Regions from separate parts of the Paenibacillus sp. Y301 genome, predicted to be linked through region 2. Evidence: predicted binding sites of a transcription regulator. Region 2 holds the regulator's gene; the other holds the start of a gene.
The links. Region 2 encodes Rex, which represses fermentation and respiration genes when NADH is low (regulators of the CRP and FNR family bind a similar motif). Its sites were predicted from a motif close to TTGTGAAATATTTCACAA; they were not measured.
Positions count from the first base shown of each region.

Region 1: AC1D69_RS14020 (formate/nitrite transporter family protein) is a predicted target of Rex. The motif match lies at 1,597-1,614, and genes of this name have one in related genera.

Region 1 is NZ_JCAIUL010000007.1:150,384-154,639, reverse strand. It holds gene AC1D69_RS14025 (FAD-dependent oxidoreductase) at 101-1,462, shown strand; gene AC1D69_RS14020 (formate/nitrite transporter family protein) at 1,721-2,557, shown strand; gene AC1D69_RS14015 (molybdopterin-containing oxidoreductase family protein) at 2,934-4,256, shown strand, end outside.
Region 2 is NZ_JCAIUL010000001.1:523,243-527,498, forward strand. It holds gene dinG (ATP-dependent DNA helicase DinG) at 1-2,216, shown strand, start outside; gene AC1D69_RS02615 (redox-sensing transcriptional repressor Rex) at 2,256-2,930, shown strand; gene AC1D69_RS02620 (amidohydrolase) at 2,893-4,206, shown strand; gene AC1D69_RS02625 (cell wall elongation regulator TseB-like domain-containing protein) at 4,242-4,256, shown strand, end outside.

The DNA.
Region 1 (4,256 bases), on a different contig from region 2:
ATGTGAAAAATATCACACTATAATAAAGGGTATAAGGTGAATAAATTCACAATGTAGCGCTTAGAAATAGAGAGCACCCAACTTGGAGGAGGAACAAATCATGAAAATAGTAGTCATTGGATGTACTCACGCTGGGACAGCAACAATCGTAAATACCGCTAAATTATATCCAGAAGCAGAAATTACCGTTTATGAACGTAATGATAATATATCCTTCTTATCTTGTGGAATCGCATTGTATGTAGGGGGTGTCGTGAAAGACCCACATGGTCTGTTCTACTCTTCACCAGAAGAATTAGCTGCATTAGGGGTCAATACCAAGATGCGTCATGAAGTTACAGGTATTGATACAGATAGCAAACGACTTACTGTACGTAACTTGGTGAACGGTGAAGAATTTGAAGATACGTATGATAAATTAATTATGACGACAGGATCATGGCCAATCATTCCGAAACTTGAAGGCATTGAGTTAGATAATATCTTGCTCTCCAAGAATTACAATCATTCCAACACCATTATTGAAAAGGCTAGTCAAGTAAAACGCATAACCGTAGTGGGTGCAGGTTACATTGGCGTGGAATTAGTAGAAGCTTTTCAGATGAATGGTAAAGAAGTGACGCTGATTGATGGTGTAGATCGAATACTCAATAAATATTTAGACCCTGAATTCACAGATGCCATTCAGGATACACTTCAGAATAAGGGCATTAAGCTTGCATTGAATCAGACCGTAACTGCTTTTGAAGGAACAGATGGTCGGGTGAGCAAAGTCATTACAACACAAGGTGAATATGAAACGGATCTAGTCATTCTCTGTATCGGCTTCCGTCCAAATACGGAACTTCTCAAAGGACAAGTGGATATGTTACCGAATGGTGCGATTATCGTGGATGACTATATGCAGACAAGTAAGAAAGATGTATATGCTGCAGGTGATAGTTGTGCGATCCACTACAATCCGACAGGAAAGCATGCTTACATCCCCTTAGCAACCAATGCTGTACGTATGGGAACGCTTGTTGCTCGTAACTTAATGGCTCCGACGATTCCTTACATGGGAACACAGGGAACTTCAGGTATCAAAATATATGAAGATAATATCGCAGCTACAGGGCTGACTGAATTAGCCGCATCAGATGAAGGACTACAGGTTGAGACCGTGAGTATGACTGACCATTACCGCCCTGAATTTATGCCAACATCAGAAAGTGTAACGATAAAGGTTGTATTTGAAAAAGACTCACGCCGTATTGTGGGTGCCCAGTTGATGTCGAAGGTGGATTTAACCCAATCGATCAATACGATCTCGGTATGTATTCAGAATCGGATGACAGTCGATCAGCTTGGATTCATCGACTTCTTCTTCCAACCTCATTATAATAAACCATGGAATTTCTTGAACACAGTTGGACTACAGGCATTGCCTGCTATAGCGAAGGAAGAACCTGCGTTGGTCTAGAATGACGGATTCATCGAACTAGCGATAGAATTCTTATATGAGCAAATAACACCCCTTGGATTACAGATCCAAGGGGTGTTATTGTATGGAAAAACGAAAGTGATCCTAATCACTCTCATGAATCTATAACTATTTTGTGAAAACTTTCACTTATGTTCATTTATTGTGACAATTATTACGTTTAGAATTGAAACGTATGCGTTACAATTATAATAAATAGATTAGATTTTAACTATATTGGATAGAGGTGAAAGGATTATGGCCTATTATAAACCTCAGCAAATTGCTGAAGTGACAGTTGAGAACGGGACAAAAAAAGCTCATAATCGGCTTGCTACGATGCTGGTTCTTGGTTTCTTAGGTGGAGCGTTTATTGCACTGGGATTCCTACTTGATATTCGAGTTATTTCTGGAGCGCCGAAAGAATGGAGTTCCATTACTAATTTTATAGGAGCATCGGTGTTTCCTGTAGGACTTATTCTTGTATTATTGGCTGGTGGTGAACTGTTAACAGGTAATATGATGGCGGTGCCACTCGCTCGTATGGCGAAGAAGATCTCAACATGGGAGACAGTAAAGAATCTTGTTTTAATTACATTGAGCAATTTCGTAGGAGCTGTATTCGTCGCTTACTTCTTCGGACATATCGTTGGACTAACAGAAACGGGTGTGTACTTAGAGAAAGTAGTGGATATGGCGGGACACAAATTAGATGTTACTTTTCTACAAGCCTTCGTCTCTGGGATTGGTTGTAACTGGTTGGTTGCTCTAGCAGTATGGTTATCTTATGGAGCAGATAATATAAGTGGCAAAATATTAGGGATCTGGTTCCCTACCATGGCCTTCGTAGCTATTGGATTTCAGCACGTTGTGGCAAATATGTTCCTTATTCCAGCAGCTATCTTTGCAGGTTATTATTCGTGGGGAGAATACGTAATGAATTTCATCCCGGTCTGGCTGGGTAATTTAGTTGGGGGAGTTATCTTTGTCGCTGCGGCCTATTGGGTAGCCTATCTACGTGAGCCAAATGCATCTTATAATACCACATTAAAGAATGATATCCCTAAAGCGAATGTATCACGGAAACATGCTTAGGTGTCCACTGCCCTCATGTTATATAGTAAGACAATGGTCGATCTTGTCCTATCATATTAGGATGGATCGGCCTTTTTACGTTCATGAATAGCACATAACAAATTAGCCATGTTAAAAGTCCGGGGGACGAAACTTTTAAGCATGGCTAATTTGATGTGATTGTTCATGCCTTTGAATAATAGCATGATGAATCATGTTCATATGCTGTTGTGAATTATTTTTACCCTGTTCAATAGGAGTTGAAACAAGATTATCTACATTTTTATGAAATATAGAGGTTATTCTTTGCGGAAATGAAGTTGTAGATTTATGATAGATTATATTGAAATATGAGATGGACGTATATGAGAAGAAACGCTAAAGGAGTTCAGCAGAAATGGTCGAGCAAGAGAATGGTGTGTTTCCAGCGGTATGTCCGCTCGATTGTCCGGATACATGTGGTCTGCTACTGCATAAGGAGAAGGGCAAGATTATTAAGGTTACAGGTAACCCAGATCATCCGATCACGAAGGGATCGATCTGTAATAAAGTAAGAAACATGACAGAACGCGTGTATCATCCCGAACGGATATTACATCCAATGAGACGGACTGGTAGTAAGGGTGAAGGCCAATTCGAGCGTATCTCTTGGGAGGAAGCCGTTAGTGAGATTACAAGCCGCTTGCAACAGTGCATTCGTGATTATGGATCAGAGTCGATCCTGCCTTACAGTTTCTATGGAAACATGGGGATTCTAAGTGTAGAGGGAATGGACCGTCGTTTCTTTAATGCCATTGGAGCAAGCCGATTGAAACAGTCCATCTGTAACTCTGCAGGAACAGCAGGTTGGAGATATACGATGGGTTTTAATGGAGGGACGAGCCCAGAGGATACGGTGAATGCCGATGTAATTATCGTCTGGGGTGGTAACATTATTAGTACCAATATGCATCAAGTAGTATTAGCTGAGCAAGCTCGCAAACGAGGCGCTAAGGTGATTGTGATTGATGTACATCGTAATCGAACAGCACAATGGGCGGATTGGTTTATTCCTCTCTATCCGGGCACGGATACGGCATTAGCCATGGGGATGATGCATGTCAAGTTCCGTGATGATCTTGTGAATGAGGAATTTATGAAGCAATATACCATCGGGCATGAGGAACTTCGAGTGCATGTCCAATCGTATACCCCCGAACGGGTATCCCGTATAACAGGTGTATCTATCGAAGATATTGAGAGACTTGCTGATATGTATGGACGAGCAGGTACTTCTTACATTCATATTGGAAATGGTCTTCAGCATCACGATAATGGGGGGATGAACGTACGGAGCATTTCATGCCTGCCTGCACTGACAGGACAATGGTTAAGACAGGGTGGAGGAGCAGCGAGATCTAATGGAGGGTATGCACAGATGAACAGTGCTAAGCTCCAGCGACCTAATCTACGTCCTAATCCTAAGGCTCGTACTATCAATATGAATCGTATTGCTGAGGCACTGGAATGGGAGGAGAACCCCATTAAGGCGTTGTTTGTATATTGTAGTAACCCTGTGGTTGTCGCTCCTGATGCAGATCGAGTGAAGCGTGGATTCGCTCGTGAGGATGTATTCACCGTCGTACATGACTTATTCCTTACAGATACGGCGAAGTATGCAGATATTGTGTTACCAGCGACATCATCATTTGAAAGTACGGATCTCTTTAGTTCATACTGG
Region 2 (4,256 bases):
AATTGGCTCTAGCCGTAGAAGATTGGATCGATATCTCAACACCGCGTAATGATGCAGATGATAATCCTCTGAAATCCATGGATTTCCCGCGATTCCTTGAGAATATTGAAGAACGGCTTCGAGAAATTATGCCACAATATGAGCCGCGTGAATCACAGAGCATGATGTTTGGTGAAGTGATGAATGCACTTGCGAATGATAAGCATCTTCTAATTGAAGCAGGGACGGGCACTGGGAAATCGTTAGGATACTTAATTCCTGCCATTTATCAGAGTGTGAAAAATGAGCAGAAAGTCATGGTAAGTACACACACCATTAACCTTCAGGAACAATTAAGGGAACGAGATATTCCATTACTGACTCAGGTCGTTCCCTTTCCATTTAAAGCGGCTATTTTCAAAGGGAGACAGCATTATTTGTGTTTGAGAAAATTTGAACATAAAATAAACAAGAGAGACTTCGCTAATCCTAAAGAAGATGTAATCTTAGCCGCACAGATGATTGTATGGTTAGCACAGACGGAGAACGGTGATGATGAAGAACTGAATCTTGGAGGGCGTGGCGGAGATTTCTGGGAAACCGTCTCTAGTGACTCTGATTCATGTCTTGGCCGTGCCTGCCCTTGGTTCCGTAAATGTTATTATCATCGTGCTAAGCATGAAGCGGGAATTGCTGATGTGGTTATTACGAACCACTCTAAGTTATTTACGGATGTTAAAGCTGGACATCAATTATTACCTGCTTATGAGCACTTAGTTATTGATGAAGCACATCATTTAGAAGACGTGGCAGGTAAGCATTTAGGTCTTCATATGAAATATTTCACCGTCGTCCATACACTTACAAGACTGTATAAAGATAATCGTAATGGACAATTTCCAGCGTTAATTCAACAACTTCGTTCTTCACATGATGAAAAGGCTTCGGATTGGATAACTTCAATCGATATATTGAGTGGCGAATTAATTGAAGTGAAGGAGCACTGGGACCGACTGAATGATATGTTGTTTGCTCTTCTTCCCGAGCGAAGTGATGCAGCACCTGGTGAGACTGGACAATTCGTGCTTCGATTGCAACCTACAAAGAAACCAAAGGATTGGGAACTCTTGTCTGCAATTGAGAATCAAATATACGTAACGCTTGGAGAGGTCATTCGTAAATCGGAGAGAATGTTGAACGACATTAAAGAACTAGACGATTTCAACTCAGATAGTCTGATAACGGACATAAGCGGTCTGATTAAGGATTTATCGAGTGAACGCGAAGATCTTCACATGTTCATGGCGCTTAACGATTTAGGCAATGTTTACTGGATGGAGGCTAATGGACATTTTCGTAGCAAATCTCTACAATTGTATGCCGTGCCTGTCGATGTAAGCAAGCAGTTGAAGGAAGTGTTCTTCGATAAAAAGAAGAGTATTATTCTAACTTCAGCAACGTTATCTATCGAGAAATCCTTTCAGTATATGATTGAAAATCTAGGCTTACAAGAAGCATCAGATCAAGGTCGACTTGTAACAGTTCAGCTACCTTCGCCTTTTCGATATCGTGATCAGGCATTGCTCGTGATTCCACGTGACTTTCCAAGTGTTAAGGGAAGTGTAGGAGATGCTCTTTTTGTAGAGACGCTGGTGAAGTCGTTAGCTGACACAGCTATAGCTACGCATGGACGTATGTTAGTGTTATTCACATCCTATCGCATGCTTCGTCAAGTTTATGAACCATTACGTAATGAACTGTCCTCAAGTGATATAACGATACTCGGCCAAGGTGTTGATACTGGAAGTCGAAGCAAGTTGATTCGTCGTTTTCAAGACAGTAGTGCATCGGTACTGTTAGGAACAAGTAGCTTCTGGGAAGGTGTCGATATTCCCGGTGAAGCACTGACTTGTTTGGCCATTGTTCGACTACCATTTCAGCCACCGAACCATCCTTTGGTTGAAGCAAAGAGTGAACTTCTTAAGCAACAAAAGAAAAATCCATTCATGAAACTGTCGGTTCCGCAAGCGGTCATTCGGTTCAAACAAGGATTTGGTCGGTTAGTGCGTACTGCGAATGATAGGGGGATTGTAATCGTATATGATACGCGAGTAATCGAATCATATTACGGCAAACATTTCCTGTATTCATTACCTGGTCCTAAGATGGAGCATATGCCGACCAATCAAATGGTTCCACGGATTTCAGAGTGGTTAAGTGAAAGGGATCCTTCTTGAAGAAGGATCCTAAAGAGTTAATAATTAGGGGGAGCAAGAATGAAATCTGAAAAAATTTCAGAAGCTGTTGTACGCAGATTACCTGTATATCTGCGTTATCTTTCAGATCTTCAGAGACGTGAAGTAGCCACTGTCTCTTCACAGGAGTTAGGTCAAAAACTCGATTTGAATCCTGCACAAATTCGTAAAGATCTCGCTTATTTTGGAGACTTCGGACGTAAAGGTATAGGATATGACGTGGCCTATTTGATTGAGAAGATTGGTCATATCCTGAATCTCGATCAACAAATCAATGTGGTTCTAATAGGTGCAGGTAATCTTGGTCATGCTTTATCCAATTACAATGCTTATCTAAAGGAAAATTTAAAGATTATCGCTGTTTTTGATTCGTATGCTCCCAAGGTAGGTTCCGTTATTAATACGTTAAAGGTCCAACCTATGGAGGATCTAGTGGATACCATTAAGCAACAAAATATAAGAATAGGTATTATTACGGTTCCAGAAACAGAAGCACAGCATGTTGCAGATAAGTTAATAGAAGCTGGGATTAAGGCGATTTTGAATTTTGCACCTGTTGTGTTGAAAGCTCCAGCGGATGTTCGTATTCATGCAGCTGATTTCACAACGGATATGCTTAGTCTTGCTTATTATTTGGATAATGGAAAGGAAGAATCACATGACAGTGAACAATCAAACACAGAAATGGATCATTAAGAATGGTACGTTTGCTGTTCTGAATAATGAACAATCCGTTGTAAAGGGCTATATGCTTATTGAAGATGACCTTATAACGTATATTGGCGAGGACAAACCAGCTGATTCTGATCATATCCCCGTCGTTGATGGTACGCATCTTCTATTTTTACCTGGACTTGTGAATACACACGGGCATGCGGCGATGTCATTACTAAGAGGTTATGGTGATGATTTAGCTCTCCAAGTGTGGTTGCAGGAAAAAATGTGGCCAATGGAGGAGAAGTTTACCTCAAAAGATGTTTATTGGGGATCATCGCTCTCTGTATTGGAAATGTTAAAAGGTGGAACAACTACTTTTCTAGACATGTATGATCATATGGATCAAGTCGCTAAAGTAGTGCAAGAATCGGGTATTCGTGCGGTACTAACAAGAGGTGTTATTGGGTTCTGTTCAGAAGAAATGCAACAACATAAACTTCAAGAAGCGATTGCCTTTGCAAAAGATTGGAACGGTCAAGCAGAAGGACGTATTACTACGATGATGTCCCCGCACGCGCCTTACACATGTCCTCCATCCTTTTTTGAGAAGTTTGTACAGGCAGCGCATGATCTAGATCTTCCGATGCATACACACATGTCTGAGACGCTGAGTGAAGTGGCACAGAATGTGACTGATTATGGTCTTAGACCTGTTCAACATTTAGAGAAACTCGGCATGTTCACACGTCCATCTCTTGTCGCTCATGGTGTACATTTGACAGATGAAGAAATTGACATATTAGCTGCCCATCAAGTGGGCGTGTCACATAACCCAGGAAGCAACTTGAAGTTAGCAAGTGGTATTGCACGGGTCACAGATCTATTGAAGGCAGGCGTAACTGTATCCTTAGGAACAGATGGTCCAGCGAGCAATAACAATTTAGATATGTTTGAAGAAATGCGTCTAGCAGCGCTTATTCACAAAGGTATTTCAGGAGATCCAACAGCAATTCCTGCTGCTGAAGCACTTCGAATGGGTACTAGTTATGGAGCCAAATCTCTATTTCTAGAAAACATAGGTAGATTGGCACCAGGTATGAAAGCAGACTTTATCGCATTAAATACCGATCAGGCTCATTTCCTACCACATACAGACTTCATCTCACATTCCATTTACTCTGCAAGTAGTAAAGATGTAGAGCATGTGTGGGTTAACGGCAAACAAGTTGTAAAGAATGGGGCTTGTCTTACTATGGATGAAGAGCGGATTCATCGTGAAGCTCAGTCATCTTTTGAAGGCTTATTAAACCGCTAAGATGATAGGCTATTCCTGATGAAAGGAAGTTCAGGTTGAAGAAGAACAAG